Regions from separate parts of the Gluconobacter sp. P5E10 genome, predicted to be linked through region 2. Evidence: riboswitches for the same ligand, from Rfam matches in the RefSeq annotation. Region 2 holds a riboswitch; the other holds the start of a gene.

Region 1 (4,414 bases), on a different contig from region 2:
AGTCCGCAATCCGGATTGACCCAGAGGGCATCCGGGCTGATGGTTTTGCTGGCAGCCCGAAGCAGGTCCACCATTTCCTCAACAGACGGCACGCGCGGGGAATGGATATCGTAAACGCCCGGCCCGATTTCCGCAGGGTAGCGATAAGCTGCGAACGCATCGAGTAGTTCCATGCGGGAGCGGGCGGTTTCAATCGAAATCACATCCGCATCCATTGCGCCAATGGCGGCAATGATATCGTTGAATTCCGAGTAGCACATATGGGTATGGATCTGCGTGGCGTCCTGCACACCTGAGGCTGAAATACGGAAACTTTCTACGGCCCAGTCCAGATAGGATTGCCAGTCTGCGCGACGGAGCGGCAGGCCTTCACGCAAGGCGGCTTCGTCAATCTGGATAATGCCGCATCCAGCTTTTTCCAGATCACACACTTCATCCCGGATCGCGAAAGCGATCTGTCGGCACGTTTCCGAACGCGGTTGATCGTCTCGCACGAAAGACCAGTTCAGGATCGTGACAGGTCCCGTCAGCATACCTTTCATCGGGCGGCTGGTGATGGACTGGGCATATTCCCACCATTCAACCGTCATGGCTTTTGGGCGTGACACATCTCCGAAAATGATGGGGGGCCGGACATAGCGAGACCCGTAGGACTGCACCCAGGCGTGCTTCGTGAACGCAAAGCCGGAAAGCTGCTCCCCGAAATATTGCACCATGTCATTGCGCTCGAACTCGCCATGCACCAGCACATCAAGATCAATTTCTTCCTGCCAGCGGATAGTCCGGGCGGTTTCTTCCCGCAGGAAGACTTCGTAAGCCTCAGAAGAGAGCTCTCCTCGTGCATGATCCGCACGGGCTTTGCGGACTTCAGGTGTCTGGGGGAAGGAACCGATTGTCGTCGTCGGATACAAAGGCAGCTTGAGTTTGGCCTGTTGCAACGGACGGCGCGCGGGGAAGGGTGAATGGCGCTGGGCGAGAGCTGGATTGCGATCCGCAGAGCGTGCCTGAACGGCAGGATCGTTGATTTTTACAGAAGAGCGGCGCGTCCGAAGAGCCGCAGCGTTTTCGGCCAGAGTTGCTTGCACGACGTCCCGGCCTTCATTCAGGGCGCGCGCCAGTGTGTGCAACTCCTCGATTTTCTGAACGGCGAATGCGAGCCACGATTTCACATCTGCGTCCAGATCTGTCTCCCGTTCCAGATCAATGGGTGTGTGGAGGAGAGAGCAGGACGGAGCAAGGATCAGGTCACGCTGGCGCGCCAGCGGTTCAAGATGGTCCAGAAGCGCGTTCAGGTCGGCCTTCCAGATATTCCGCCCATCCACTACGCCCAGAGATAGCAACAGGTCAGGTCGTGCTTTTTCCAGAATGGATGCAAGCTGGTCGGGAGCGCGGACAAGATCCACATGCAGGCCGTGAACTGGCAGGCTTAGGGCGATGTCCTGATTGTCTCCGAGCACACCGAAATACGTCGCGAGCATCAGTTTCAGGTCTGGAACAGCTGCTGTCAAAATATTGTAGGTCGTTTTGAAAGCTGTAGCAGCATTTCCCGGCAGATCCAGAACAAGACACGGCTCGTCAATCTGAACCCAATCTGCGCCTTCTGCTCGGAGGGCGTTTAGAACCCGTTCATAAACGGGCAGCAAGGTAGGGAGCAGATCAAGGCAATCAAACGCCGGGCCGTCACATTTTCCCAGAAGCAGGAAACTGACAGGGCCGAGCAGAACAGGGCGTGTCTCAATCCCAAGCGCCTTGGCTTCACGATATTCATCCACCACTTTTGTGGAGGCGAGGCGGAACGTCTGGTCTGCTGTGAATTGCGGAACAAGGTAATGGTAGTTCGTGTCAAACCACTTGGTCATTTCGGCGGCAGGGACATCCTGAGGGGTGTCATGAGCATGCCCGCAGCCACACTCTTCGGATGTCGTTTGGGAGCCGCGCGCCATGGCGAAGTAGGTTCCCAAGTCCACCTTGCCCTGCACGTTGCCGTAAATGGCAGGAACAGCACCGACCATTGCGGATGTATCCAGCACATGATCGTAAAGCGAAAAATCGTTGGAAGGGATGATCTCTGCGCCGAGGTCTTTCTGGCGCTGCCAGGCTGACGCCCGAAGGGAAGCGGCTGTGGAAAGCAGATCATCGGCGGAAGAATTCCCCGCCCAGTACTGTTCAAGAGCGGTTTTCAGTTCACGGCGGGTGCCGATACGCGGAAAGCCCAGAGTTGCGACGCGGACGGTCATGAAAGCCTCGACAGGTTCGTGGCAGTGCGCTCGCAGGGCATGCAGGATCGTTCACGCCCCGAACAGGAAATGTGCGGCGTGGAGACATGCGTGACCCGTCCGGAACGCCCCGCCGGAGGATGTTATGTGCCGTGGCAGGTCTCCTGGCTTACGGGTCTTCGCGCTGATTCCGCCTTCCCGGACTTTCATCCAGTGGCCTGTATGGAATCGGCACTCGCCGCTGACAGTTGCGGGGGCAGCGCCGGCTTTGCATCGGCTTCCCTCTTAGCCACGCCGGATGCGTGAACATCCGACATGGAACCATGACAAGCCTTATGACTGCCGCATGTTCTGAAAAAGAGTCAATAGCTCTTGCTCATATAAAGAACTCCTTATATGTAAATCCGTATGGAACAGGCCCTCATCATTTTCCAGGCACTGGCAGACATGACCCGTCTGCGGATTCTGGCCCTTCTGCGCGAGATGGAACTGTCCATCGGCGAGGTGGCGCAGGTGCTTGGGCAAAGTCAGCCCCGCGTGTCACGGCATGTGAAGATCCTGGCAGATGCGGGATTGATTGAGCGCCGCAAGGAAGGAAGTTGGGTCTTTTTGACTTTGGGCGTTCCGGATCTTCTAGAGCCTGTCTTTATGGCGTTGGATCGATGGACTGCGCGGGAACCGGCGGAAATCCGTGCGGATCGTATTCGCTTGCAGGCCATTCGAGATGTTCGTGCGCTCGCGGCGGAAGACTGGTTTGAAACCCACGCGGCAGAATGGGACGCATTGCGTTCCTTGCATGTGTCCGAACAGGAGGTCGAAGCAGCGATCGTAAAGACGCTCTCAGCATCTCCGGTCGGCCGCCTTGTGGATATAGGCACTGGAACCGGTCGTATGATGGAATTGCTGGGAAGCGGCGCCCAGACAGTCATCGGGTTTGATCGCAGTCCCTCCATGCTGCGATTGGCGCGGACCAAGCTGGCGGAAGCTGGTCTGGAGCAGGCTGATCTGCGGCAGGGGGACTTTCAGGCCCTTCCGTTGCCGGAGCATTCAGCCGATGTCGCCGTCATGCATCAGGTTCTGCACTATGCACAGCATCCGGCTGCTGTAATTGCGGAAGCCGCGCGGATTCTGGATGCCAACGGTCGATTGCTGATTATCGATTTTGCTTCCCATAATCGGGAAGAACTTCGCACACGGGATGCGCATGTTCGGCTTGGATTTACCGACGCGCAGATGGCGACGTGGTTTCGCGCTGCCGGTCTGGTTCCCGCAGAACCAGTGGCTCTTGAAGGCGAGCTGACTGTGAAACTCTGGCTCGGCCAACGCCCCAACTAAGCTGAATTATTGAATAAGGAGCTGGCGTGATGCCCGCACAGAAAGGGCCTCTGCCCGCAATTTCGTTCGAGTTTTTCCCTGCAAAGTCGGAAAAGGCAGCCGCCACGCTGCTGGAAAACGCAAAAACGCTAGCTGCTTTTGGTCCGCAGTTTATGTCCGTGACGTATGGGGCAGGTGGGTCAACACGGGACCGCACCCTGGCCACGCTGAAAGACATGGTTCGGGAAACTGGCGCGCCAACGGCTGGGCATCTGACCTGCGTGGGGGCCTCCAAAGAAGACGTCAATGCCGTGGCGCAGGCGTACTGGGACGCTGGTGTGAAGCACATTGTGGCCCTGCGTGGTGATCCGCCGCCGTCAGCCGGGGGCGTCTATGAGCCTCACCCGGAAGGCTACGCGGGGGCTGTGGATCTGGTGCACGGATTGAAGGAGATTGCACCGTTCGAAATCTCCGTTGCGGCATATCCGGAAACGCATCCTGCCGCGCTTAGCCCGCAGTCGGATCTGGAGCATCTGCGCGCGAAGATTGATGCGGGTGCGGACCGGGCTTTGACGCAGTTCTTCTTCGAAGCAGACACATTTCTACGCTTCCGGGACCGTGCTGTGGCCATTGGAATCGAGCGGCCGATCGTGCCGGGTATTCTTCCGGTTGGAAGTGCTGCGCAGGCCTGGAAGTTTGCCGATATGTGTGGTGCAAACGTGCCGAAGTGGATGCGCGACCTGTTTGAGGGGCTGGATGAAACGCCCCAGGCACGGGCGTTTGTCGCGGCTACGATTGCAGACCGGCTTTGTCAGACACTGAAAGCTGAAGGGGTGAAGCAATTCCATTTCTATACGTTGAATCATGCAGATACAGCATCAGCC
Region 2 (4,414 bases):
CTCTTTTCCGCGCGCAGAAAAGAAGGTCGCGTTCAGAATAATGTCTGGCTGAGTTTCAATCAGGCGGGTTTGAATCCACTCGGCAACATCCGGGTTCTTCAGCGATGCGACATATAGAACATCTGTCGCGACCCCGGACTTTTCCAGTTCATCGGCAAGACTGTCAATCGCTGCTGTATCGGCAGCCAGAAGGTGAACGCGGTAGAAAACGATTGTGGCTCTTAAAGGAAAATCCGCAGTCGTCTGGCGATAAATTCCAGCCGGGGGGAGCGCCGCGGGTTGCCCTGAAACGTCATCTCCATATCCGGCCAGATGAGCCATGAGCAAAAGGGCGCGACGCGCATTCTCAGGACCACCTTCCCTCAGAAACCCCGTAAGTCTGGAATGGTTTTCTGCTTCGACGCTGGTCCACTCTTCAAGCCGTGCATCCTGACGGGCATCTCCGGGCAACAGAGCCAGTGGAATGCTGTTCCTGCTACAAAAATTCCGGAGTTCTTCCGCCCCATATCGCCAGTAATCCACGCCACCCAGAAGCCGTGCGATGACGCATCGGGACGATGCTATGGTCTGCTCAACGTATAAATCGACCGACATGGGGTGTCTGAGGCGAGCAAGACTGACCAGTCGCAGCGAAAAACCTGCGCCGGTCGGGGCCTGCTCATTCAAACGGGAATAGGCCCGCTCAAGCGCCAGAAGATCGCTATCCGAGAAGGACAGAAACACGACGTCAGCAGGCGCATGACCGAGATCCTCGGCCACGTCCTGATCGTCTATTCCGTGTCGTTCCCGGACAAGCAGATGCATCAGGTCAGTCCGCCAGCAATGCGGCTTCGATGGCTGCGCGATCCAGGCCTGTCTGGCCAATTACGACAAGGCGCCCGTCGCGACCGGCATCTGCGAGAGGTACATCAAATTCATGACGGAAACGGGTCCCGACACCCTGCACGGCCAACCGCAATTTTTTACCCTGCACCGCTGCAAAGCCTTTCATGCGGAGGATATCGAATTGCCCCGCAACCTCGCTCAGGCGTTTGAGCAACGCTTCAGCACTCTTCTGCTCCGGAAGGACTACGACGAAACTCTCGAAGTCATCATGTTCGTGATCATCTGCGCCATCATGGTTGGACGGGCGCGCCTGAAGGTCGTCTTCGGCACCGGCACCAATTCCCAGCAGAACAGCGGGGTCCAGTCGTCCCTCTACTGCGCGCAGCGTAATAACTTTCCGCGGCACGGCCTCGTTAATGCCCTTTTCAACCGCATCAATCCCGGCTTCATCCAGAAGATCAGTCTTGTTCAGAACAATCAGATCTGCCGCATTCAACTGATCTTCATAGACTTCAGCCAACGGATTATCATGATCCAGAGAAGGGTCAGCAGCCTGCTGTGCAGCAACAGCTTCCGGATCGTCGGCAAAGCGACCCGCGGCGACAGCAGGTGCGTCCACAAGCGTAATCACACCATCAACGGTCATGCGGGTACGGATCCCGGGCCAGCTGAATGCCTTGAGAAGAGGCTTGGGCAGCGCAAGGCCAGATGTCTCGATCACGATGTGCTCTGGCGGATCAGGGCGATCAATCAGAGCCTCCATGGTTGGAATGAAGTCGTCTGCAACCGTGCAGCAGAGGCATCCGTTGGTGAGTTCGACGATATCCTCGTCAGCACATCCTTCGATCCCGCAGGACCGCAGGATTTCACCGTCGATCCCAAGCGAACCGAACTCGTTCACGACGATTGCAATACGGCGCCCATCAGCCTGTGCGAGAAGATTTCGCAGAAGGGTTGTTTTCCCTGCCCCCAGAAAACCTGTGATGATCGTAACCGGAATCTTGCGACCGGAGCCTGAAACAGTCTGGGACATCATGAAAGTTCCTGTGAAGCAGACAATGAAGATGGAAGACGGGCGATAACCATATCAGAAAGCGATGCAGGTCGCTTTGACGGCATCACTGTTCCGGTTTTCGATGCCCGGTAAAGCTTAAGGTAAGCCAGCAGGTCCGACAGCTTTTCCGGACCAAGTTCACCTAGAACAAAAGTCCATTTTTCCGGCATGGAAAGCGTGGCAATACAGCCTCGGCTACAGGCTGCCATACATTCAACGGGCTGGACGCTGAAATCACCTTCAGCAGCCTGGTCAAGCAAGGCATCGTAGAGCTGTCGCCCCCGAACAGGGTCATTCCCAACCGGTAGACCGCGACGACACGTCACACAGACGTGGAAAACTGGCGAAACGGATGATTGGCCCGTTTCAGGATAAGGCAGGGTATCTGCCATGGTTTCGTCTCTCTTGCAGCCACAACGGCATAACAAAAGGCGCGATGAAAGGCCTTCGCAATCGCGAAAGTGACACGCACATGATGGCGCGCCCTCACACTCCGGGCACCCCGCCGGATCATGACACTTGGCTCAGATGGCAGGTCTCCTGACTCACGGCTGAGGCGCCATTAGCACCTCCTCTCCCACCGGGCCTTCCCAGATCGAAATCCAGTGGCTGCCTTTCCTGAAAGAAAGACTGGCAGGACAGAAAACCGTCCACAGTTGCGGGGGCAGTGCCGGGTTTGACCTAATTCTAAGGCCGCACCAGCTTCCCTTTTCATCCTCCTCTCAGAGGAACCATCAAACCCTCTCCTATCTCTGGGATGAAAGCGTGTCAAAGCCCGGGAAATGGGCTCATTTCATTTTCAAAGACAAACCCGCCGCCACAAACAGCACTTCTCCGGCGACTGCGGCGATCTTCTGATGAAGAAGGCCCGCTTCATCGCGGAAACGACGAGCCAGGGCATTGTCCGGGACAATTCCGAGCCCTACCTCGTTACCCACAAGAACGGTCCGGCCTTTCCGTGTTTGCAACGCCTCGAGAAGATCTTTCGTCGCGGCGTGTACATTACGATCTTCCAGAATGAGATTTGTCAGCCACAAAGTCAGGCAATCAACCAGAACCGGCGCACCCTGCTCGACCTGTAAAACACCAGCGATATCAAACGGCTCTTCAACTGTACGCCAGCCTTTGTTCCCACGGGTGGTACGGTGCAAATCTATCCTGGCCTGCATTTCTTCATCAAAAGCCCGACCGGTCGCGAGGTAAACCCAAGGGGCCGGAAGGGCAGTGATGAGTGCCTCAGCGATCCCGCTTTTTCCTGACCTGGCGCCCCCGAGGACCAGTGACACATCCGGTAGTCCTGTTTGCGTGATGGTCTGTGCCACAATGTCTCCTGCGCCTTCTTCTTGCATGGTCCCTGATAACAGCACAAAAGACCTGTCATGCCACCGCACATCATGCCCTCGTCCTGTCAGCCCCCTTTCGCCAGCATGGCAGAACTTCGCACTGCCTGCCTGTCACTTCCAGACCCCGACCCAAAAGTCGCCGCCCTGATAGCGGAGCGAGACGCAACTCTGACCAAACCTCCCGGCAGCCTCGGGCGGTTGGAAGAGCTGTCCATTTGGCTCGGTGAATGGCAAGGCCATCAGAAACCAACGCTAGAACACGTTCAGATAACGATTTTTGCAGGAAATCATGGTGTGGTCCGCCGGGGGGTATCTCCGTGGCCTTCGGATGTTACGGCCCAAATGGTGTCGAATTTCCAGCGTGGCGGCGCAGCAATCAATCAGCTTGCCCGGAATGCTGGTGCGAACCTTACTGTTGTGCCCGTCCGAAATCTAATGGCCACAGCAGATTTTACCGCGACCCCAGCTATGGGCGAAGACGAATTCCTTGATGCGGTCTCGGTCGGATACACCGCCGTATCCCCCGCGCTGGATCTGTTTTGCCCAGGCGAAATGGGTATTGGCAACACAACCCCCTCCGCCGCACTTTGCGCAGCGCTTCTGGGGGGCACAGGCGCGGACTGGGCAGGACGTGGAACGGGTCTCGATCAGGCGGGCGTCAACCTCAAGGCTTCTGTTATTGATGAGGCCCTGTGTCTGCACGCGGCGTCACTTAACGACCCCTTGCATGCCGCACGTTGTCTGGGTGGTTACGAACTGGCCGCCATACTGGGAAGTGTTCTGGCCGCCAGACACCATCGTATCCCGGTTCTGCTTGACGGCTTCGTCTGTACCGCAGCCGTGCTGCCATTGATCAAACTGACTGCCTCAGCACTCGACCACACACAGCTCTCGCATTGTTCCGCTGAGGCTGGTCACCGAAAGCTGGCAGATGCCCTCAGGCTGAAACCAATACTGGACCTAGGCTTGCGCCTTGGAGAGGGATCTGGGTCTGCCGTTGCCATTCCCGTCCTCAGAGCGGCATTGGCCTGCCACAACGGTATGGCGACGTTCGCTGAGGCTGCTGTTTCCCAATCAGACGTCTCCATTCAATGAGGCTTTGGCGCACCATTCGAGAAGACATTGCCTGTGGTGCGGGCCTGCTGACCCGCCTTCCCTTGGGATGGCTGCGCGTCAGCGGACAGGACTGGTC

Evidence for each region. A riboswitch is a leader RNA that binds a small molecule or an ion and turns the genes downstream of it on or off. The one in region 2 is predicted to bind cobalamin.
Region 1: it holds a riboswitch for cobalamin, as region 2 does, so the genes downstream of both, metE (5-methyltetrahydropteroyltriglutamate--homocysteine S-methyltransferase) here and KP707_RS10115 (DUF1636 domain-containing protein) in region 2, are expected to answer to the same signal.

What each region holds. Positions count from the first base shown of each region.
Region 1 is NZ_JACRVZ010000001.1:174,076-178,489, forward strand. Features, by position in the region: gene metE (5-methyltetrahydropteroyltriglutamate--homocysteine S-methyltransferase) at 1-2,237, opposite strand, end outside; cobalamin riboswitch at 2,353-2,557, opposite strand; gene KP707_RS00695 (metalloregulator ArsR/SmtB family transcription factor) at 2,625-3,551, shown strand; gene metF (methylenetetrahydrofolate reductase [NAD(P)H]) at 3,581-4,414, shown strand, end outside.
Region 2 is NZ_JACRVZ010000004.1:302,894-307,307, forward strand. Features, by position in the region: gene cobN (cobaltochelatase subunit CobN) at 1-804, opposite strand, end outside; gene cobW (cobalamin biosynthesis protein CobW) at 809-1,861, opposite strand; gene KP707_RS10115 (DUF1636 domain-containing protein) at 1,858-2,271, opposite strand; cobalamin riboswitch at 2,392-2,630, opposite strand; gene cobU (bifunctional adenosylcobinamide kinase/adenosylcobinamide-phosphate guanylyltransferase) at 2,668-3,228, opposite strand; gene cobT (nicotinate-nucleotide--dimethylbenzimidazole phosphoribosyltransferase) at 3,274-4,317, shown strand; gene cobS (adenosylcobinamide-GDP ribazoletransferase) at 4,314-4,414, shown strand, end outside.